3 regions of the Serratia sp. MMO-28 genome follow, and region 3 is predicted to be linked to each of the others. Evidence: predicted binding sites of a transcription regulator. Region 3 holds the regulator's gene; each other region holds the start of a gene.
The links. The regulator PhoB, encoded in region 3, activates phosphate uptake and scavenging genes when phosphate is short. The targets are predictions, from matches to a motif close to CTGTCATAAAACTGNCNNAT.
Positions count from the first base shown of each region.

Region 1: pitA (inorganic phosphate transporter PitA) is a predicted target of PhoB. The motif match lies at 6,132-6,151, and genes of this name have one in related genera.
Region 2: glpT (glycerol-3-phosphate transporter) is a predicted target of PhoB. The motif match lies at 4,951-4,970, and genes of this name have one in related genera.

Region 1 is NZ_JBBCVB010000016.1:63,261-71,151, forward strand. Features, by position in the region: gene WG891_RS15335 (sugar ABC transporter ATP-binding protein) at 1-4, opposite strand, end outside; gene WG891_RS15340 (autoinducer 2 ABC transporter substrate-binding protein) at 152-1,138, opposite strand; gene gdhA (NADP-specific glutamate dehydrogenase) at 1,474-2,817, opposite strand; gene uspA (universal stress protein UspA) at 3,001-3,438, opposite strand; gene uspB (universal stress protein UspB) at 4,149-4,484, shown strand; gene pitA (inorganic phosphate transporter PitA) at 4,551-6,059, opposite strand; gene WG891_RS15365 (NAD(P)/FAD-dependent oxidoreductase) at 6,363-7,562, shown strand; gene WG891_RS15370 (helix-turn-helix transcriptional regulator) at 7,754-7,891, opposite strand, start outside.
Region 2 is NZ_JBBCVB010000013.1:74,479-82,369, reverse strand. Features, by position in the region: gene WG891_RS13285 (DcrB family lipoprotein) at 56-616, shown strand; gene glpC (anaerobic glycerol-3-phosphate dehydrogenase subunit GlpC) at 655-1,854, opposite strand; gene glpB (glycerol-3-phosphate dehydrogenase subunit GlpB) at 1,851-3,122, opposite strand; gene glpA (anaerobic glycerol-3-phosphate dehydrogenase subunit A) at 3,112-4,761, opposite strand; gene glpT (glycerol-3-phosphate transporter) at 5,127-6,479, shown strand; gene glpQ (glycerophosphodiester phosphodiesterase) at 6,684-7,775, shown strand.
Region 3 is NZ_JBBCVB010000011.1:3,929-11,819, forward strand. Features, by position in the region: gene sbcC (exonuclease subunit SbcC) at 1-3,127, opposite strand, end outside; gene sbcD (exonuclease subunit SbcD) at 3,124-4,353, opposite strand; gene phoB (phosphate response regulator transcription factor PhoB) at 4,573-5,262, shown strand; gene phoR (phosphate regulon sensor histidine kinase PhoR) at 5,287-6,603, shown strand; gene WG891_RS11445 (PstS family phosphate ABC transporter substrate-binding protein) at 6,619-7,566, shown strand.

The DNA of each region.
Region 1 (7,891 bases), on a different contig from region 3:
TCATGATAATTATGCCCATGTGTTAACGCTAACTATACCCTGCATACTTGGCTGAGCATCGTCGTCTACAGTATTTTGGGTATATTCCCTCTCCCCCATGAAAAGGGAGAGGGAGAACAGAGATTTCCCGGTGTGGCGCATCAACTAAAAATTAAAAGCCCAGTGATTTGGCGTTGTCCTTGGTCACTTCAAGGATCTTGTTAAACCGAATCACTTTCTTGTCCATATCAACATCCGCCTTGCCTAACCCTTCGATCGCGAGATCCTGGGTGACGGCTTTACCCTGCAACAGCTGATCGGCGACGGTCACCAGGGCATAACCGGCATCTTTCGGATCCCACAGCAGTGCTTTCTTGATATCACCGCGCATCAGGTAAGGGCCGGCCTGTGCTGGCATGGCGATACCGATTACGGCAATCTTGTCTTTGGCGCGTTTCTGGGCAACCGCCTGACCGGCACCGATCGGGCCGAGTGAGCCAAAGCCGATAATGCCTTTCATCTGCGGATAGGTTTTCATTAAATCCAGCGTGGTGGCGTAGGATTTATCGATGCTTTCTGCCACCGGCAGGCGGGAGGTGACCTCGAACATGTCCGGGTATTTTTCTTTCTGGTATTTAATGGCGGAATCGGCCCAGGCGTTGTGCAATGGCACGGTCAGCGAGCCGACGTAAATGGCATAGCCCCCTTTACCACCCATATTTTTTGCCAACTCATCAATGTTGGCCTGAGCGTATTTCTCGCTGTCGATGGTCTCGATATCCCACTGACCGATCTGTTGATCCGGTGATTCATGAGTCAGCACGACGATGCCTTTGTCACGGGCTTTCTTGAGCACCGGTTCCAGCACTTTGGCGTCGTTAGGCACCACGATAATGGCGTTAACGTTCTTGGCGATCAGATCTTCAATCACTTTGACCTGAGCGGCCGGATCGGGCGTGGCGGGGCCAGTCTGGTAAGCATTCACGTCGAGTTTTTTGGCGGCTTCGTTGACGCCCACTTCCATACGGTTGAACCATGGAATGCCCGTCACTTTAGCGACAACCGCGATTTCGTATTTTTCTGCGGAAAAAGAAGGTGTTGTGGTGAATATGCACGCAGAAACCACACATGCATTCAATAATGCGAGGTTAAATTTCATAGCTATACCTTTTTATCTGTAGGGTGGTGTTTTTTCCACCGTTGCAGATTACAAAGGAAAGGAAGAGGGAGCGTAGCCAAAGTGATCAGAATGTGATCTATGACCATTTATGTAAAATCAAGAGGTGTTTTTTGTTAAAAAAGTGTTATTTAAAAGATGGGTGGTAATATTACTACAAAATAATACCGTTTTATCCCATTTAAATTAACATATGTATATCAACTTATTAACATTTTCGCAAAGATAAGAGAGGGATTCGGCGAAATTAATGCCGGCTGAAGCGCCGGCATTAAGACTTTTAACAGATTTGTGAGCAATGTCACTCAAGACTGCAATTAGAGCACGCCCTGAGCCAGCATGGCGTCAGCAATTTTAACGAACCCGGCAATATTGGCACCGTGAACATAATGCGTTTGCTTGCTCTCGCCACCGTATTCAACACAGGCCTGATGAATATCCGCCATAATATGACGCAGGCGCACATCCACCTTCTCGGCGCGCCAGTTAAGACGTGCGGCATTCTGTGCCATTTCCAGGCCAGACGTGGCCACGCCACCGGCATTGGCCGCTTTGCCTGGTGCAAACAGAACACCCGCTTCCAGGAACGCATCAGTAGCCTGAATGGTGGTTGGCATATTGGCGCCTTCTGCCACGGCTTTAACACCGTTGTGGATCAGCGTTTTTGCGGCGTCCAGATCCAGCTCGTTCTGGGTGGCGCAAGGCAGAGCGATATCCACCGGCACGTTCCACGGCTGCTGGCCAGCCAGATAGGTTAAACCACGCTCACGGGCGTAATCTTCCACGCGGCCATAACGCTGGTTCTTGATTTCTGCCAAGTGAGCCAGTTTCTCGGTGGTAAAGCCGGCTTCGTCCACCACGGTGCCGCCGGAGTCAGAAACGGTGATCACGCGGGCATCCATCTCCAACGCTTTCTCAATGGTGTATTGCGCCACGTTACCGGAACCGGACACCGCCACACGCATGCCTTCAAAGCCCAGACCGTGGCGCTGCAGCATCGAATCGGTGAAGTAAACCAGGCCATAGCCGGTGGCTTCCGGGCGAATCAGGCTGCCGCCGAACGACAGGCCCTTACCGGTGAACACACAGCTGGTGTTGTTGGACAGTTTTTTCATCATACCGGCCATAAAGCCGACTTCGCGGCCACCAACGCCGATATCCCCGGCAGGAACGTCGGTATCCGGGCCCAGGTGGCGGTAAAGTTCGGTCATCAACGCCTGGCAGAAACGCATGATTTCGCCCTGGCTTTTGCCTTTTGGATCAAAATCTGAGCCGCCTTTGCCGCCGCCCATTGGCAGCGTGGTCAGGGCATTCTTGAAGGTCTGTTCAAAGCCGAGGAACTTCAGAATGGAGGTGTTGACCGACGGATGGAAACGCATCCCGCCTTTATATGGCCCGATAGCCGAGTTGAACTGGATACGATAAGCCCGGTTCACCCGTACTTGACCCAGATCGTCCACCCAACTGACGCGGAACTGAATGATACGCTCAGGCTCAACCAGGCGTTCTAACAAGGCGTGGTCGCGGTAATGTGGGTTGCGTTCGATGAAGGGCCACAATGAGGTGAAAACTTCCCGTACTGCCTGTAGATATTCCGGTTGATGTGAATTATGGCGTTGTAACGAGGTTAGAAATGACTCCAGTGATACAGCTTGTTCCATGAAAAAACTCCTTTTAGATTTGGGTTCCCCTGTTTTTTTAGATGCAGCTCACAGTTGGGGAGGATGTTGTGTCTATATCGACTATATCACCGGGGGGAGGCTGAATAACAAGTAATAAATAAGGGCTATACAACGAAAAACGCCCGCATCAGGCGGGCGTAGGCAGTGCGGGTTAGCAAATACTTACTTTTCTTCCTCGTCACGCAACGGCACAATCAGCATATCGATGTGCACAGTGTTGATTAACTGGCGTGCAGAAGACATCAGCTTGCTCCAGAAATCCTGGTGGTGGCCGCACAGCACCAGGTCCACGTTATATTTCTTGATGGCATCAACCAGCACCTGGGCCAGATCGCCGCTGCCGCTCAGCGTTTCGGTGATCGGATAACCTGCATTTTGCGACAGTTCGGTAAGCGCATGGTGAGTTTCTTCGGAGATGCGTTTCTGCATATCGCCGAGATTGACGTCGATCAGGCCGGTATACAGATCGGAATAGTTAACATCAACGTGGATCAGGGAGACTTTGGCATTGTACGGTCGCGCCATGGATACGGCTTTTTCTACCAGAATTTTGCTTTCCGGTGATAGGTCAACCGCGATCAGAATGTGTGTGTAAGCCATGAGAATACTCCTTCCAGATAATGCCGATTAAAGGGTTGGCAGGCTTCAGTGTTTCAGCTTGGCGCTTGCGCCTTGCCTGCATAGTACCATCCAGATAACACAGTGATATGTCTGCACGATCACACTGTATTGCATCAATAAACCTTACTGACGTCTACCTATTTAGTTTTACACTGATGCAATAAAAAATCCTATTGTTTATGTGGTTATCTGCCATTTTCTCTCTTGAGTTATAGGCCTTCCTGAGTGAAGAGGGGTTTACCATTTCCCCCTGCAACGCTAAACGCAGTGTGGGTTACGGTTATGATTTATAACCAATGAGTAGATGACAAATTTAACCATAGCGTTAAATTTTATACCTTGTGCAAGCCAGTTTGCGTTTCATTGTCCTACAATAGTGAATATGGGCTTCACCCTATCCCCTTTGAGCCGTAAGGCGCGCCCCATCGGCCAAAGGTTGTGATAATGCGTGGACATCTATACCCCAAATAATTCGAGTTGCTTGTAGGCGGCAACGGAGTGAAGCCCCAGGAGCTTACTCAAGTAAGTGACTGGGGTGAACGAAGGCAGCCAACACCCAAGCAACTTGAAGTATGACGGGTAGAAAAGGTGCTAGGAGGATGGGAGCCACAGGCTCCGGCAGCATTGGGTAGAGTAGGGCGTTGGCCCGGCGGTTGGCCGGGATAACAACGCCCTTGAGGGGGGCAATCATGATGAGTACCGTCGCGCTATTTTGGGGTTTGTGTGTGGTATGTGTGATTAATATGGCTCGTTATTACTCTTCTCTGCGTGCATTGCTGGTAGTTTTACGCGGCTGCGATCCGTTGCTGTATCAATACGTCGATGGCGGGGGATTTTTTACTTCGCACGGCCAACCGAGCAAGCAGATACGCCTGGTGCGTTACATCTTTGCGCAACGTTATGTTGAGCACCATGATCCGGAATTTATTCGCCGCTGTGAACGTGTGCGCGGCCAGTTCCTGCTGACCACCGAACTGTGCGGCCTGGTGCTGCTGAGCCTGCTGGCGATGGCGATTTGGTACTAGTTACTTCTTGATTTAAAGGTATAAAAAAGGCGGCCAAGGCCGCCTTTGCTATTTTATTTGCGAGGCTTAAATCAGCTTCAGCGCCAGCCAGTATAGGCCGCCGGAAAGCAGAATCGACACCGGCAGGGTCAGTACCCAAGCCAGCGCGATACTCTTCACGGTTTTAACCTGCACACCGCCGCCATCCACCAGCATGGTCCCGGCAACTGCCGAAGAAAGCACTTGAGTGGTGGAAACCGGCATACCGGTATAGCTGGCCACGCCAATCGACAGTGCGGCAGTCATCTGAGCCGACACGCCCTGTGCGTAGGTCATGCCTTTCTTACCGATTTTCTCACCGATAGTGGTAGCAACACGCCGCCAGCCCACCATGGTACCGATGGACAGCGCCAGGGCGACCGCAATGATGATCCACAGCGGCGCATACTCAACGGTTTCCAGCAGGTCTGAACGCAGGTTCTTCAGGAAGCGCTGGTCGTCCGCAGAGGTTTCCGGCAGTTTGGCTACTTTGCCTGCCGTATCCGTTACGCACATCAGCAGGCGGCGCAGGTGGCTGCGCTGTTCTACCGTCAGTTGATCGTAACTTTGCAGATTATTCAGCAACTCGAGTGAACGCTCTACGGCGATCATGGCGCGTGAACTGTCGCAATGGAACTCGGCCGGTTGGTTAGGCGTTGCTTGTGACGCTTCTTCCGGCGAAGGGACCAGCGGAGTCTGGGCGATCACATGGGAAAGGGCATCGCCATGCTGCTGATAGAATTGCTGCAGGTGAGCGACGGCATCACGCGTACGGGTGATGTCATAACCTGTGGCATTCATATTGAGGACGAAACCTGCAGGAGCAACGCCGATCAGCACCAGCATGATCAGACCGATACCCTTCTGGCCGTCGTTGGCACCGTGCGAGAAGCTCACACCGATCGCCGACAGGATCAGGGCAATACGCGTCCAGAACGGCGGCTTACGTTTGCCGTCGACCTTCTCACGTTCAGCCGGAGTCATGTGGATGCGCTGACGTTTCTTGGTCTTGCTCCAATAACGGCGCAGCACGAACACCATTAGCCCAGCAATAATCAACCCAATCAGTGGGGAGAAGATTAATGACAGGAAGATGCTGATCATTTTCGGCACATTCAGCGCGTCAACGACAGACGTGCTGGTGACGAGCGCGTTAGTTAAGCCGACACCGATGATAGAGCCAATCAGCGTGTGTGAACTGGATGCCGGTATCCCGAGATACCAGGTGCCGAGGTTCCAGATAATTGCCGCCAGCAACATGGAGAAAACCATGGCTAAGCCGTGCGTCGAACTGACGTTCAACAGCAGATCGGTTGGCAGCAGGTGCACAATGGCGTAGGCAACACTCAGGCCGCCGAGCATCACGCCAAGGAAGTTGAACAGGCCCGCCATCACGACCGCAAGTTGCGAGCGCATAGCACGGGTGTAAATTACAGTAGCCACCGCATTGGCCGTATCGTGGAAGCCGTTGATGGCTTCATAGAACAATACGAAGATCAATGCGAGGATTAACATTAGGCCGGTATGGAAATCCAGGCCAGCGAACAAATGCAGCATAAGCGTTACGCCAGGTTGGTGGACATGAACGCCGCGCATTATCCGTGACAACCGGTGTCGGGGAAAAGGAAAATATGACGTTTTTTTGATATCAATGTGACAAAAGAACATGAGTGGGATGACTAATCGAAGAGATATCAGCATGTTATCTGTATTTACGCCTGCTAACATTTTCTTACGGTAGCGCTGGCCGCATGATGCCCTTACAATCTGCCGCCGCAGATTTAACGCTGACTGGTAGCGAAACGGCGCAAAAAAGCGCTCTTTTATCGTGATTGTGATTTTTTGTTCAGAGAGGCTCAGGTGGAACAGTTTGATGTCGTAGTGATAGGTGCGGGTGCCGCAGGGATGTTTTGCGCTGCACAGGCAGGGCAACTCGGCTGCCGAGTCTTGCTGCTCGACAACGGCAAAAAACCGGGCCGCAAGATCCTGATGTCCGGCGGTGGGCGTTGTAATTTTACCAACATGTATGTTGAACCGGCGGCCTATCTCTCAAACAATCCTCATTTCTGCAAGTCTGCGCTGGCGCGCTATACCCAATGGGACTTTATCGATCTGATTAATCGCTACGGTATTGCTTACCATGAAAAAACGCTGGGGCAGTTGTTCTGCGATGACTCTGCGCAACAGGTGGTCGATCTGCTGGTGAAAGAGTGTGAACTTGGTCAGGTGACGATGCGCTTGCGCAGCGAAGTGCTGAGTGTGGAAAAAAGCGATACCGGGTTCGAGCTGGCGCTGAATGGCGAAAAAGTGAGTGCTCGCTCACTTGTTGTGGCCAGCGGCGGGCTGTCGATGCCGGGTTTGGGCGCATCGCCCTTCGGTTACAAACTGGCAGAGCAGTTTGGCCTGAACGTGTTGCCTACCCGTGCCGCGCTGGTGCCTTTTACCCTGCATAAACCGTTGCTGGAACAATCCCAGACGCTCTCTGGCGTTTCAGTACCTGCGGTAGTGACGGCGGAAAATGGCACCCACTTTCGCGAAAGCATTCTGTTTACCCATCGCGGCCTTTCTGGCCCAGCGATTTTGCAGATTTCCAGCTATTGGCAACCCGGCGAGTTTGTAAGTGTTAACTTACTTCCTGCGTTAGACCTGCTGGGCTTTCTGAATGAACAGCGGCAGGCCCATCCTAACCAGAGCCTGAAAAATACCCTCGCTCTGCACCTGCCGAAGCGCCTGGTCGAGTTCCTGCAAGCGTTGGGGCAACTGCCGGAAGCGACATTAAAACAGCTCACCCCAGCCCAACAGGCCGCGTTGGTCGAGAACCTGCAAAACTGGCGAGTGCAGCCGAACGGCACCGAAGGCTACCGTACCGCAGAAGTGACATTGGGCGGCGTAGATACCAAAGCGCTGTCTTCCAAAACCATGGAAGCGAACAGCGTGCCGGGCCTGTACTTTATTGGCGAAGTGGTGGATGTGACAGGGTGGCTGGGGGGGTATAACTTCCAGTGGGCCTGGAGTTCTGCCTGGGCCTGCGCACAGGCCGTGGCGGCGCAGGGGGGATAAGGTTGGTTTGTAAATGACACATCACTGATATTGCCGGATCGCATGATTTCCTACCGGTGGCATCAACATTTACTCTTTACAGCGCTCACTATTGATTAGCGCTGAATAAGAATCAGAGGATTTATTTCTGTTAAGAAAAAGTATTTAAAGATAGACCACAATAGGTGGTCGCTTGGGTTGATAATTTCTCATTAATTCACCGGTTTAATCAGTTGAAGCTCCATACCAAGACGTATTGCATGCCGGGCATTGGCGACCCCTAATTTTTTGACAATATTAGACATATGAAATTTGACGGTACGCATCGTTATCCCCAAAATCATCCCCGT
Region 2 (7,891 bases), on a different contig from region 3:
GGAATACGGTGCCATACGCTACAACCCCCTACCTGTGAAGGAATAAGGAAGCCCCATGCGTAAAGTAGCAAAATTGATGGGTATCAGCCTGTTAGTGCTAGGCCTCGCGGCCTGTGATGGCGACACCAAAGACAGTAAAGCGTCAGCGGGCGATGCCGCTGCCAGCGCAGCTGCCGCGCAAGTGAGCTTGCTGAATGGCAAACTGACCTTTACCCTGCCAAACGGCATGGCGGATCAGAGCAGCAAACTGAGCCAACAGTCCAATAACCGCCACGTCTTTGCCGACAGCACCGGCCAGCGCGCGTTGATCATCATCCTCGGCGATAAACCAGCAGACAGCCTGGAAACCCTGGCCCAGAACATGGAGCAGCAGCAACGCTCACGCGATGCCAACCTGCAGGTGATCACCAATAAAGCCATCGACATCAGCGGTGTATCATTGCACCAACTGGATAGCATTATTACCAGCGGTGGCCAAAAGGCTTACTCGTCGATCCTGCTTGGTGAGCTGGATAACCAGTTGCTGACGATTCAGGTCACGCTGCCAGCTGATAACCAACAGCAGGCGCAAAGCGAAGCCGCAGGCATTATCAGTTCGTTGAAGTTACAACCTTAATCTTGCAGGGCCAGTTTCTGTACTGGCCCCTTTAATTTCTACCCCAGCGCCTGCGCCAACAGCGTGATCGGGTGCTCGCAGCGCTTGCTGGTCGACATCTCAATCTGCCATTTGCAGGTTTCACAGTCGGTAATCACCAGGTCCACCCCGCTCTCTTCAATCTGGCGGAACAACGAAGCGCCAATGCCCTGCGAAGTTTCATAGTTCTCTGACTTGAAACCGTAAGTGCCGGCGATCCCGCAGCATTGCGACTCCAATACCACCAGTTCCAGGCCTGGGATCTGCCGCAGCAGCTCCAGCGTGTAGGCGGTCCACCCCATCTTTTCCATATGGCACGGCGTATGGTAAGCCACGCGCAGCGGTGTGTGCTTCAGCGGTAACCGACGGCCTTGGCTGAGCAGGCGATACAGGTAGCGCGTTGCCAGTTCCACCCGCTCGCGCACCGCCGAGGTATCGACTTCCAGCAGATGCGGATATTCATCGCGCAGGGTAAAGGTGCAGCTCGAAGAGGTGGCTACCACCGGAATACCACGTTCCAGCACCGCATCACGCAAAGATTCGGCGTTCACTTTGGCCTGTTTCTTGGCCTGCTCCATAAAACCATTGGCGATCAGCGGTACGCCGCAGCATTTCTCGCGCTTCAGCAGTTGCACGCCAATCTCCATGGCGTTGAAAACCTTGATCAGATCTTTGCCAAGCTGCGGGTGGTTGTAATTAACAAAGCAACCGTGGAAAAACGCCACCTGTTCACTATAACGCTGCTGCTGTTGCGCCTGTTGACGATACCAACGGCGGAAGGTGCCGAAAGAGTATTTTGGCAGTTCGCGCCGATGATCGATCTTCAGCGCCTTATCCAGCAGCATTCGCACCGGTTTCAGCCCGGTGGTGGCATTGACGATCGGCGCAAACGGCGTCGACAGCGAGCCCATGATATCGGTATGGCTGAGAATGGCGTCACGCAGCGTCGGCTTTTTCTGGCTAAAATTGGCTCGGGCGCGCTGGATAATGTCACCGATTTTCACGTCGGATGGGCACGCCACTTCGCAACGTTTGCAGTTGGTGCAATATTTAAGCGCTTCATCATACAGCGCCGGATCCTTCAGCCGCAGGCGCTCACCGTCCGGCCCAGCCTGCTTCGGCCCCGGGTAGAGTGGGTTTACTTTGGCGACCGGGCAATAGGTGGTGCACACCGTGCATTTAATGCAGCTCTCAAAGCTGTTGTCTTTTAACAGGCTCATGCCGATACCTCCTGCATAGCAATCTGTTGCGCCACGTGCAGCGCCCCCACCAGCGACACCCCGGCTCCACAGCCTTGCTGCAGCGGATCGTAACCGCCAACCACGGCACCGATGGCGTACAGATTGACGATCGCCTGCCCTTGCTTCAGCGCGCGCAGGCTGGCATCGGTCTGCACGCCAAATTGCAGGTAAGGCTGCGGTGCGAACAAATCGCGGCGGCTCCAGTCTTCACGCTGCGGTTGGCTATACACGTCGAGGCCAAACACCGGCTCACGGATACCATCGAATTCCGCGACCAACCCATTGCTGAAGAAACTGCCGCTGGCCAACACCACCTGCTGCGCGCGCAGCGGAATATCGGTATGGTTACGAGTATACAGGCCGCTGATGCGTTGCCCGTCAAAATCCGCCCGCAGCACGGTATCCCCCGGCATAAACACCCCGCTCAACTGCTGCAAACGCTGGCGCAACGCCTGGTGCAGCCGCATACCTAGCACTGAAGGAGGCAACGTCGGCAACAGGAATACCGGTTTGCCGAGCGCCTCACGCAGCGCAGCCAGCGGCTGATCGCTTTCCAGCCCGAGGCAAGCGGGCAAGAAAATGGCTTCTGCCTCACCCGCCTGGCGTCGTATCTCTTCCGTCAGCACCGCCAGATTCTCCGGCACGTCCAGCACGCGGGCAATATTCACCGCACGAAATTCGCTAGGGTTATTACGCAACCGATCCAGCAGCGGTAAATGCAGGGAAGCGACCTTGGCCATCACGCCTTGTTCCTCAGCTAACGAACTGGCCGCCATCTGCGGTTGAAAATCCAGGAAGCCTTCGATGCCCAACACCGCAAGCTTGCGCCACGGCAAAACGCCGCCAAGCGCAGTGGTCGGAATAGCCTGCGGGCTGAGCCAAGTGGCACGGCGCGTGCCGAGCGGCGTAACGCGCAGATGATTACGCTCGCTGCTGCCCTGCATCTGCATGCCGCAGCGCGCCAGCAACTGCACCGTTTCTGCTGCCAGCGTAGCGACACGCGCTGCACCCAGCAGGCTGTAAGGGTGCCACGGTGCCTGCTGGGCCAGCGCCGGTAAGGCCGCCAGCGGTGATTCCACCGCCGTGCCATCGGGTAATTGCGCCAGCAGATCGAGCGAGCCGGAAGAAAAATAGAGCGCGCTCTGGCCTGAGCTGACCACCGCGCAACGCTTGCCCTGCTCGGCCAAACGGATGGCGCAGCTTAACCCGGCCAGCCCGCCGCCAATCACCACCACATCAAATTGCATCATCCGCCTCCTGCTGCTGGTCACCGCGCGCATCAAGCCCGCACAACCCCTGGTAAACCCAACTGGTGAACTCGCTGGCACGCAACGCATCCCCCCAGGCGATCGGCCGCACGCCCTTCCAGCGTTCATTCAAAAAGTGAGAAAGCTGTGCGATGGATTGCTGCGGCGTGGTGACGTTAAAGTGCGTGAGTAACCCGGCGGCGCGGCAGGCACACAGCTCGCCTTGGCAGGTGCCCATACCAACGCGGGTGCGACGACGCAAATCCACCAGGTTATTAACGGTCAGGGAATTTACCGCATAGCGCACTTCACCGGCGGTCACCGCCTCACACTCACACACCAGGCTATTGTCCAGCCGGTCGCCAGATGGTACCTGGCTGGCACGATCGCCGTGGCGATAGATTGCCGATCCCCGAATGCTCGCTGGCAGCGATACCACGCTGCGCACCGTTTCTTCCGCCGACTGACGGGAGCCCGGCAACGCCACTTCAGCCGTCGTACAAGGCGTGTTGATCCCCAGTTTGGCGCACACCTTGTCGGTCGCCCATTCCGCCATCAGCCGGTAAGTCATCAGCTTGCCGCCGGTAATGGTGATGAAGCCTTCCAGCCCGTCACGTTCTGCGTGATCGAGCAACACAATGCCGCGGCTGACGTTACGTCCGGAAGGATCGTCATCACGCGCCACCAGCGGCCGCACGCCGGCATAGGCACGCAGAATGCGGGTTTGCGCAAGAGTGGGGGCAAGCAGCGAACCCTCACGGATCAGCACGTCCACTTCCTGCGGGGTAACGACCATATTGTCGATCTGGTCATAATCAATGCGGGTCGAGGTGGTACCGATCAGCGAGATGGTATCTCCTGGCACCAGAATGTCTGCATCTGCCGGTTTACGGCAGCGGTTAATCACCATGTTGTTTATACGATGGCCAAGGATCAACAGTGCCCCCTTGGCCGGGAACATGCGTACTCGCAGATCGGCATATTCCGCAATCTGTTGCCCCCAAATCCCGGCGGCATTCACCACCACCTGCGCATAAATATCGTATTGGTGAGCGTTTTTATGGTCGAAAACGCGCACACCGGTGACACGATCGTTTGTACGCAGCAAACCGATCACCTGATGGTAGGTGAGCACCTGCGCACCGTGCTCACGCGCATCCAACATATTGGCGGCGGTCAGCCGGAACGGATCGACGGTGCCGTCCGGCACCCGCACGGCACCGATCAGCGCCGGATTGGCCGCGGGTTCCAGGCGCAGTGCTTGTTGGGGGTCGATCGCTTCAGCATTAATTCCGGCATCCAGGCAGGCAGTAATAAACTGTTGCTGATACGCCAACGAATCCTGCGGCAGGGTAATAAACAGGCCATCGCTAGGTTCAATGCAATGGTGGGCAATGCGTTTCAGTATGCGATTTTCTTCAATACACTCGCGGGCCGATTCGCCGTCGGTTACCGCATAGCGCGCTCCGCTGTGCAACAGCCCGTGATTGCGGCCGGTTGCTCCGGTGGCAATGTCGTGCCGTTCCAGCAAAACGCAACGCAACCCGCGCCGCGCGCAGTCACGGGCAATCCCTGCACCGGTCGCACCGCCGCCAATAATGATCACATCCGTTTCTGTTACTGGTGAGTTATTGCTCATCACGCCCCCTCAGCCTGTGGTTATCTTCCTATTGATACACACTTACTAAGGTTTTTGTTTGATAAGGAACAATAACGAACAAATATCGAAAACAAAATGTGCTTAAAAACCCATGAATGTGATCATAATCACGTGATTTCTGTGTTTTCCCATTTCAAAATGTTAACCAATCGCGCAAAATTCGCCGACGCTTCATAAAAGTGTAACAATTGCGCCATCCATCACAAAGGCACACCCGCGTTTTGACTAGGATGACGCTCGTTATGGAACAATTTGACAACACTGATTTCTGGTAACTGCTCGATCATCTTCAGGACATCCGTTTCCTGCTGATGCAATAACTGATAAAGCCATCGGAGGCGCTCATGTTGAGTATTTTTAAGCCAGCCGCACACATTTCCCGTGTGCCGGTCGACAAGGTAGACCCGCTCTACCGTAAGCTGCGCTGGCAAATTTTTATGGGGATCTTCTTCGGTTACGCCGCCTACTATCTGGTGCGTAAAAACTTCACCCTGGCGATGCCGTATCTGATCGAGCAGGGTTTCAGCCGTGGTGACCTGGGCTTTGCGCTATCAGGGATCTCCATCGCTTATGGTTTCTCCAAATTCATCATGGGTTCGGTTTCCGACCGTTCCAACCCGCGCGTCTTCCTGCCTGCGGGCCTGATCCTCGCGGCAGCAGTGATGCTGTTTATGGGCTTTGTGCCTTGGGCCACCTCCAGTATTGCTGTGATGTTTGTGCTGCTGTTCCTGTGCGGCTGGTTCCAGGGTATGGGTTGGCCGCCGTGTGGCCGCACTATGGTGCATTGGTGGTCGCAGAAAGAGCGCGGCGGCATCGTTTCGGTGTGGAACTGTGCGCATAACGTGGGGGGGGGTCTGCCACCGCTGCTGTTCCTGTTAGGCATGGCGTGGTTCAACGACTGGAAAGCCGCGCTGTATATGCCGGCCTTCGGGGCAATCCTGGTAGCGCTGATCGCCTTCGCTCTGATGCGTGATACCCCACAATCTGTTGGCCTGCCACCGATTGAAGAATACAAAAACGATTACCCGGACGACTACAGCGATAAAGCAGAAGAAGAGCTGACCGCCAAGCAGATCTTCATGCAGTACGTTTTCCCTAACAAACTGCTGTGGTATATCGCTATCGCCAACGTTTTCGTCTATCTGCTGCGTTACGGCATCCTGGACTGGTCACCAACCTACCTGAAAGAAGTCAAACACTTCGCGCTGGATAAATCGTCCTGGGCCTACTTCCTGTACGAATACGCCGGTATCCCTGGCACCCTTCTGTGCGGTTGGATGTCGGATAAGGTGTTCAAAGGCAACCGTGGTGCCACCGGGGTGTTCTTTATGACGCTGGTCACCATCGCCACCATCGTTTACTGGCTGAACCCGGTGGGCAATCCAGGCATTGATATGGCCTGTATGATCATTATCGGCTTCCTGATTTACGGCCCGGTAATGCTGATCGGCCTGCACGCACTGGAACTGGCACCGAAAAAAGCAGCGGGTACGGCAGCGGGCTTCACCGGCCTGTTCGGCTACCTGGGTGGCTCCGTCGCCGCCAGCGCCATCGTCGGTTACACCGTTGACTATTTCGGTTGGGACGGCGGCTTTATGGTGATGATCGGCGGCAGCATCGGCGCAGTCATCCTGCTGTTGTTAACCATGATCAGCGAAAAGAAACATCACGCTGATATCGCAGCCAAACGCGGTTAACTATCACAATACTTTTGCATAATTTAAAGGCCGCTCTCTGCGTAATGCCGGTCAATTAAGGCCAACCAGTTCCCTCTCCCTTGGGGAGAGGGGGCGACTCCTTTAGCAATTGCACACAATTATGCAGTTTTGCGTTTAACTGACCGGCATTACGCTCTCCGCAGCCTTTTTACTTACCTCTGCCTATAAAATGGAGAATATAGAATGCGGACTCAAACCAAAGCCCTGCTGACAGGGTTCATTCTCGCGACTTCAATGCTCAGTGCTGCGCAGGCCGCAGATAAACTGGTTATCGCCCACCGTGGTGCCAGCGGTTATCTGCCGGAGCACACGCTGCCTGCCAAGGCGATGGCCTACGCCCAAGGCGCGGATTACCTGGAGCAGGACGTGGTGATGACCAAGGACGACAAGCTGATCGTTTTGCACGATCACTTCCTTGATCGCGTGACCGATGTGGCGAAGAAGTTCCCCGATCGCCACCGTAAGGATGGCCGCTATTACGCCATTGATTTCACCCTGCCCGAGATTCAGTCGCTGAAATTCACCGAAGAGTTTTTGGTCAAGGACGGTGTCCAGCAGCAGAAATTCCCTAACCGTTTCCCAATGTGGAAATCTGACTTCCGTATCCACACGCTGCAGGATGAGATTGAGATGATTCAGGGGATGAATCACTCAACCGGCAAAGATATTGGCATCTACGTGGAAACCAAGGCCCCTTGGTTCCACAAAATCGAAGGCAAGGATATCTCCAAGGCCGTGCTGGAAGTGCTGAAATCTTACGGTTACACCAAGAAAGCGGACAAAGTTTACCTGCAAAGCTTCGATGCACCGGATTTGGAACGGGTGAAGAAAGAGCTGCTGCCCGCGATGAACATGGACATCAAACTGGTGCAATTGATCACCAATACCGGCGATCAGAAAGTCAGCGAAACGATGGTGATCCACCCGGATGGCAGCCTGACGCCGTACAACTACGACTGGATGTACGAGCCTGGCGCTGCCGCCAAGCTGGCTAAATATGCCGATGGCATTGGCCCGTGGTATCCGATGATTGTGAAAAGCACCTCAACCCCTGGCCACATTGAGCTGACCACGTTGGCGAAAGAGGCTAAGCAACAGGGCCTGCAGATCCACCCTTACACCTTCCGTGCCGATCCTGGCCAGGTACCGGCCTATGCCAAGGACTTCAACGATATGCTGAAGATCTTCTACATTGATGCAGACGTTGACGGCCTGTTCACCGACTTCCCGGACAAAGGCGTACAGTTCCTGCAGCAGCATAAGTTGCACAAATAAGCGCGACTCAGCCCCTCCCGCTCGGGTGGGGCTTTCCAGCACTTCTGCCAGTAGCCGCTCCCCTGAACCTTGAAAGACAACGGGTATGATGGAAGGATAGGGATAATGGTCGCTAA
Region 3 (7,891 bases):
CGATGGTTTTGCCGGTGGCATTGAGGCTATCGAGAGCATCCAGTGCGGTATCCAGCGTTTCTGCGTCCAGCGTGCCGAAGCCTTCGTCAAGGAATAACGAGTCGATGCTGGTCTTGTGGCTGACCAGGTCGGAAAGCGCCAAGGCCAGTGCCAGGCTGACCAGGAAGCTCTCACCGCCTGATAGAGTGCGGGTGTCACGCAGGGCATCGGCCTGCCAGGTATCCACCACCTGCAGTTCCAGCGCGTCGCTGGTTTTGCGTTGTAACAGGTAGCGCCCGTGCAAACGCCCAAGCTGGTGGTTAGCCAGATACACCAGATGATCGAGGGTTAACCCTTGGGCAAACTTACGGAATTTGTCGCCTTCTTTTGAGCCTATCAACTGATTGAGCATGCTCCAGTCGTCGTACTGCTGCTGGCTTTGGGCGATCTGCTCAAACAGCGTTTGTTGGTTTAAGCGGCGCTGCGCGTCGCTGCTTAACTGGTTACGTACTTCCCCCTGGCGTTGTTGCAGCGTTTTTAGCTGCTCGGCCAATTGGCTCAGGGCTGCCGGGGTCGCGAGCGCTTCATCCAGATCTGCCGGGCGGCAGAGGCGTTGCTGCTCCAGCGCTTGCTGTGCCTGGGCCAACAGGGCGTTGACTTGTACCTGACGCTGCTGCAGCCCTTCTTTTTCTTGCTGTAATTGTTGGCGCACGCTCTCGTCAAGCAACGCAGCGCGCAGCGCCGCTTCATCGGCGAATTCGCTGCTGGCGAGCGCCTGTAGCCACTGCTGTTCCGCCGCCTGTAAACGCTCGGCATACTGCTGTTGTTGCTGCTGTAAGCCGGTGAGTTGGCCCATTAAGCGCTCGCGTTGCTCCTGCGCCTGGCTCAATTGTTCTGTGGCCTGTTGCAGGGCGTTGTCGCAAGCCGTTTGTGCCGCCTGTAACTGCTGGCGCACCTGTGCCACCTGTTGCTCACCAAAGAGCGCAATACGTTCACGGCGCAGTTCTGCGAGCTCTTTTTCTTGCTGCTGTGCCAGCTGTTGCCATTGCTCATGCTGGCGCAGGGTTTCTGCATGGCTTGTCTGCAGCAGGTTGAAACGCTCATCCAGCAGTGCGATATCCTGCTGGTTTTTTTGCTGCGCCAGCAGCAGGGTGCTCAATTCATCCTTGGCCTGCTGAACGGCGTGGGCAGCCTGCTGGTGCTGTAACAACCGTTGCTGAGCCGTGCGCTCTTCGCTATCGCAGGCGGCCAACCAATCGTTCAGGCGCTGCGCGTCGTGCAGGGTAAAGTCAAACGCCAGCGGCGCGCTGAGCGTTTGCCAGCGTTGCAGATGCTGTTCCTGCTGCTGCTGTTGCTGTTTTAACCGTTGCTGCAGTTGTTGCTGTTGATCTTTCAGGCTTTCACAGCGCGCGCGCAGTTCGCTGCCTTGCGTATACAGCGTTTCGGCTTGCGCACGCATTTCGGCGACGCGCTGTGCGGTTTCTGAGGGCTTTACCGCCTGATACTGCGCGATCGCCGGGTGCTGAGTGGAACCACACAGCGGACAAGGCTCGCCGGTTTGCAGCCGGGCGCGTTCGGCCTCTAGGCTGACGATCAGTTTTTCCAGCTCGTGGTTTTTCTCAACGTCGTTGAGATGCGCTTTGTGCTGCTTGTACTGCTGACGAGCCTGCTCAAGCTGCGTTTCTGCCTCGGTCAGCTGCTTTTGACGATCGTCAAACTCCAGCCGTTGCTGTTCCAGGTGCTGCTGGCCTTGCTGAAACAGCAACGCCAGGTTGGATAACTGCTGGCGTACCGGGCGCAGATCGGCCAGCTCTGCCTGGCGCTGGCGCAGCTTTTCCTGCGGAGACTGCGTTTCCAGCGCCGCCTGCTGTTGCTGATGTTGTTGCAGCGCCGTGGTCAAAGCCGCCTGTTGCGCCTGCGACTGGCTTGCCAGAGCGGCAAGCTGTGTGCGCTGGTTTGCCAGTTGTTCCAATGTGCGGCCGAGTTCTTCGTGCTGCTTTTGGCTATCGGTGCGTTTTTTATGCGTATCAGCCAACGTGTTTTGCCCGTGGGCAATCTGCTGATCGAGCGGTAGCACCTGCTCATCGATCAACGCTTGTTGCTGCTGTTGGTGTGCAATCTGTGCCTGCTTGGCCGTTTGCGCCTGCGCTAACCGTTGTTGTAGCGGAACAGTTTGTGCCTGTTGTTGCTGCTGCTGTTGCAGCAATCGCGTGATTTGCTGTTGCAGGGCCTGGCTGTCCTGCTGGCAGCGGTTGCGTTCATCAAGCCGTGGGCGCAGCTTTTCTGCCGGTTCGCTGCGCGCCAACTGCTGCAGCCGCGGTGCTGCCTGCTGATGGGCCTGTTGCACGGCGCTGAGCTGTTGCTGGCAGTCTTGCAACTGCCGTTGGGCGTGCTGCCACTGCTGCAGCCAGTTCAGCTCATGCTGGCGCCGTTGTGCCTGCTGGCTGAGCTGCTGCTCCTCCACGCTGAGGGCCGTAAGCTGGTTTTCCAAGGCTTGGCGCTGTTCATCAGTCAACAGCTCAATGCCGCTGGCGCGCTGGTGCAGGGCATCGAGCTCGGTTTTTGCCTGCTTGTGTTGTTCAAAGACCCGTTCGGAAAGCAGGCCGTAGATCTCGGTGCCGGTCAGTTCCTCCAGCAGTTCGGCGCGATCGTTGGCATCAGCATTAAGAAACGCGGCAAATTGCCCCTGTGACAGCATCATCGACTTGGTGAAACGGCCGAAGTCCAGCCCGGTGATCGAAGCGATCAGATCCAGCTTATCCCGTACTTTGTCTGCCAGGATCTTGCCGCTTTCCCGTAGCGCCAATTCCACTTTCGGTGCCTGCAGGTTACCATTGGGATCGTTTTTGGCGCGGCGCTGGCTCCAGAAGGCACGATAGCCGGTGCCTTTCACCTCAAACTCCACTTCCGCCAGCGATTCGGCGGTGTGGCGCGTCATCAGTTCGTTATGGCTTGGCGTGACGTTCAGCCGGGGAGTCTGGTGATACAGCGCCAGGCAAATCGCGTCGAGCAACGTGGTTTTGCCCGCGCCGGTCGGGCCGATGATGGCAAACAGCCCGTTGCTGGCGAAGGGTTCGGCAGTGAAGTCGATTTTCCACTCGCCCTGCAGCGAGTTGAGGTTTTTCAGGCGCAGGCTGAGGATCTTCATACGGAAGGCTCCTCATCCTGGTGCAAGGTTTCAACCACCTGTTGGAACATGTGGCGCATCCTTTGCTGGCGCGGTTCTGTCATTTCGCTCTCCAGCGCCAGCCGCCGTTCAAAGACGTCGCTAACGCTCAATTCATTCAGGGTTTCTCTGTCCTGCTGGGCGATCGCCTGGCGGCGTTGCTCTTTGCTGCGCCGCAGCAGTAATACCTCCACCGGCAGCGCATCGGTCAGTTGCTGGATGCGGCGTTGGATATCACTGAGGTAATCCTGCGTCGCCACTTCGATATCCAGCCAAACCGGCAATTCCCCCGAGTAATCGGCAAATTGCCGCAGCTGTTGTTCGATCTGCGATATATCGCCTTTGATCAACTGCATCGGTTGGAAGGTGGGCACCTCCAGCGCGTTAACCTGTTGCAGAGCTCCGTCGGCGAAATCGACCATCAACACGCTTTTGGCTTTACCGAGTTCGTCGAAGCTGAGCGGGATCGGCGAGCCGCTGTAGCGAATATGGTCAGATTTAGCCACGTTCTGGGCGCGGTGGATATGGCCGAGCGCAATGTAGTCTGCAGGGGGGAACGCCTGCGCCGGGAAGGCATCCAGCGTGCCGATATAAATATCGCGCACCGAGTCGGAGGTGGTCACCCCCACGGTGGTTAAGTGGCCGGTGGCGACAATCGGCAGCTTCAGGCCCAGCGCGGCGCGGCGCGCGCAGGCGGCCTGATACAGGTGTTGGTAATGTTCGGCGATGGCTTCCTGTAACGCATGCTGTTTTTGCGTGCCGGATTCCCCAGCGCGGCTGGTGAGCAGATCGCGCGGGCGCAGGAACGGGATGGCACACAGCACCGCCCCCGGTTGGCCATCGCGCTGCTGCAACACCAGGATCTGTTGTTCAATTGCCGTTTGCGCATTGGCAATCACGGTGGTATTCAGGCAGGAAAGCAGCTCACGCGATTCATTGAGCGTGGCCACGGAATCATGGTTGCCGCCCAGAATCACCAACTGGCAGCCGGTGTGCTGTAATTCCACCACAAAGCGGTTGTACAGTTCGCGGGCGTAGCTCGGCGGGGAGCCGGTATCGAACAGATCCCCGGCGACGATCAGCGCATCCACCTGCTGCTGTTCCACCTGTTCGATCAGCCAGCGCAAAAAGGCCTGGTGCTCGGCGGCACGGCTTTTGGTGAAAAAGTATTGGCCCAGATGCCAGTCAGAAGTATGAATCAGGCGCATGATACTCCCTGCATAAAATATAATTGCGGTGATTATAAGGGGGCTGAGTGCCCTGTCGTGACGTAAGCATTATGACATCTAAATGGTTTTTCTTTGATCGTTAGAATAATCACTATGCTTAGAGCCGCAAAGGCAGTGGTGATTTTCATAAAAGTGTCACAAAACTGACGCATAATGGCGCCGCAACATAGCCTAAATAACACATTGGCAGGATTGACGATGGCAAGACGCATACTGGTGGTGGAAGACGAAGCGCCGATCCGTGAGATGGTGTGCTTTGTGTTGGAACAGAATGGTTACCAACCGTTGGAAGCCGAGGATTACGACAGTGCCATTACGCGCCTGTCCGAGCCGTTCCCTGATTTGGTGTTACTTGACTGGATGTTGCCCGGCGGTTCTGGCATTCAGTTTATCAAGCATATGAAGCGCGAGGCGCTGACCCGGGATATCCCGGTGATGATGCTGACCGCACGCGGTGAAGAAGAAGATCGGGTGCGTGGCCTGGAAGTGGGGGCGGATGATTACATCACCAAACCGTTCTCGCCCAAAGAGCTGGTGGCGCGCATTAAAGCGGTGATGCGCCGGATTTCACCGATGGCAGTGGAAGAAGTGATTGAAATGCAGGGATTGAGCCTGGATCCTTCTTCACACCGGGTGATGGCAAGCGGGCAGGCGCTCGATATGGGGCCGACCGAGTTCAAGCTGTTGCACTTCTTTATGACCCACCCAGAACGGGTTTATAGCCGTGAGCAGTTGCTTAATCACGTCTGGGGCACTAACGTTTATGTGGAAGACCGTACCGTTGATGTGCATATCCGCCGGCTGCGTAAGGCGCTGGAGACCAGTGGTCATGACAAAATGGTTCAAACCGTTCGGGGCACCGGCTACCGGTTCTCAACGCGCTATTAAACGCGCCATGTTGGAGCAGATGCCGTGTTAGAACGCCTATCCTGGAAGAGGCTGGCTCTTGAGCTGGCCCTTTTTTGTTTGCCTGCGGTATTGCTGGGGCTGATTTTTGGCTATTTGCCCTGGTTCCTGCTGGTTGCGGTGCTGATTGCACTGGCCTGGAATTTTTACAACCAACTCAAACTCTCCCACTGGCTGTGGGTTGATCGCAGCATGACGCCGCCGCCGGGGCGCTGGAGCTGGGAACCGCTGTTTTACGGCCTGTATCAGATGCAGCAGCGTAACCGCCGCCGCCGCCGTGAACTGGCGCTGCTGATTAAACGCTTTCGCAGCGGGGCCGAATCCCTGCCCGATGCGGTGGTGATGACCACCGTTGAAGGCAATATTTTCTGGTGTAACGGCCTGGCGCAGCACCTGCTGGGCTTCCGCTGGCCGGAGGATAACGGCCAGCATATCCTCAACCTGCTGCGTTACCCGGAGTTCAGCCAGTATCTGCAACAGCAGGAATTCTCTAAACCGCTGACGCTGCAGTTGAATAACGAGCACTTTGTCGAGTTCCGCGTAATGCCCTATTCCGAAGGGCAATTGCTGATGGTGGCGCGCGATGTGACCCAGATGCGCCAGTTGGAAGGGGCACGTCGTAACTTCTTCGCCAACGTCAGCCATGAGCTGCGCACCCCGCTGACGGTGCTGCAAGGCTATCTGGAGATGATGAGCGATCAGGAACTGGATGGTTCACTGCGCAGCAAAGCGCTGAGCACCATGCAGGAGCAGACCAAACGCATGGACGGGCTGGTGAAGCAGTTGCTGACGCTGTCACGCATTGAGGCCGCTCCCAACGTTGATATGAATGAAAAAGTCGATATTCCACTGATGCTGCGGGTGTTGCAGCGCGAAGCGCAGTCGCTCAGCAATGGCAATCATGCGATCAGCTTCCGCGTTAATGAAAACCTCAGGGTGTTTGGCAATGAGGATCAGTTGCGCAGCGCGGTTTCCAATCTGGTGTATAACGCCGTCAACCACACGCCGCCGGGCACCAATATTGAGGTGAGTTGGCAACAGACGCCACAGGGCGCGCAGTTTCAGGTCAGCGACAGCGGGCCGGGGATCGCTTCTGAGCATCTCCCACGGCTCACCGAGCGTTTCTACCGCGTGGATAAGGCGCGTTCACGCCAGACCGGCGGCAGCGGGCTGGGGCTGGCGATCGTCAAGCATGCGCTCAGCCACCATGATTCACGGCTGGAGATTTTGAGCGAGCCCGGTATCGGCACGCGTTTCATCTTTACCTTGCCTAATCGGTTGATTGTCCCCGCTGCTTTGTCAGAGAATGCGGTGAAAAATTAACGCGCGGACGTGGTTATGGCCCGATTCACTTCAGGATTACTGCTTGGTCTGATGCTGTTGCTCAGCCCCGGAGCACAGGCGCAGCCGGACGGTATGCTGGCCGGCAATCTTTCCAGCGTAGGTTCAGACACGCTGGCCAACCTGATGGCGCTGTGGGGGCAGGATTTCAGCCAGCACTATCCCAACGTTAACCTGCAAATCCAGGCCGCCGGTTCCTCCACGGCCCCGACCGCACTGGCGGCGGGCGCGGCCCAACTGGGGCCGATGAGCCGCCCGATGAAAGCGGCGGAAATATCGGCTTTTGAGCAGCGTTATGGTTATCCGCCGCTGGCGGTGCCGGTGGCGGTCGATGCGCTGGTGGTGCTGGTCCATCAGGACAACCCGCTGCGCGGGCTGAACCTGCAGCAACTCGATCAGATCTTTTCCTCCACCCGCCGCTGCGGCGAAAATAGCGCGATCCAACGCTGGGGTGAACTGGGGCTGCAGGGCAGTTGGGCACAGCGCACTCTGCAACGTTTTGGCCGTAATTCCGCTTCCGGCACCTACGGCTATTTCAAGCTGCGTGCCCTGTGTGGCGGGGATTTCATGACGCGGGTGAACGAACTGCCTGGCTCGGCTTCGGTGGTGCAGGCCGTGGCGGGATCGTTAAGCGGCATCGGCTATGCCAGCATTGGTTTTCGTGCCAGCGGGGTGCGTTTGCTGCCGTTGGCTGAATCAGGTCATCGCTACGTCGCGCCGACGGAAAGCAATGTGCGTAACGGCAGTTATCCGCTGGCGCGTTATCTGTATATCTACATCAATAAAGTGCCGAACCAGCCACTGGAACCGTTGACCGCGGCTTTTCTCGATCGCGTGCTTTCGCAGCAAGGGCAGGCGCTGGTGAATCACGACGGTTATTTGCCGTTGCCCCCGGACACGCTGCGCAAAACGCGCATGATGCTGGGGTTGGAGTCGCTTTTTTGAGTGCAAAAACTGAGCGCGTTATGTGCGATGAATGGCTGAATTTTGGTGTTTGTACGCAATATTTAGCACAATGATTCACACTCTGTGAGTTTATTGCTCAAAGATAATACAAATCATGTAGTGTATATTTCTTGATAACCCCTATGATCGACTGGCTAGAAAATATTATCTGGACGATCGCTCTGCTTTCTTTGCTGCATCTTGTCTTTCAGCGCTATAAACGCTTAACTTAGCCCGCGTTGCTGGACTAAACCTCCATTCAACCCCCATGGTGTTTCACCTCCAGCGCTGCTGGCTGCAACCATGAAATCGGTTGGGGATATAA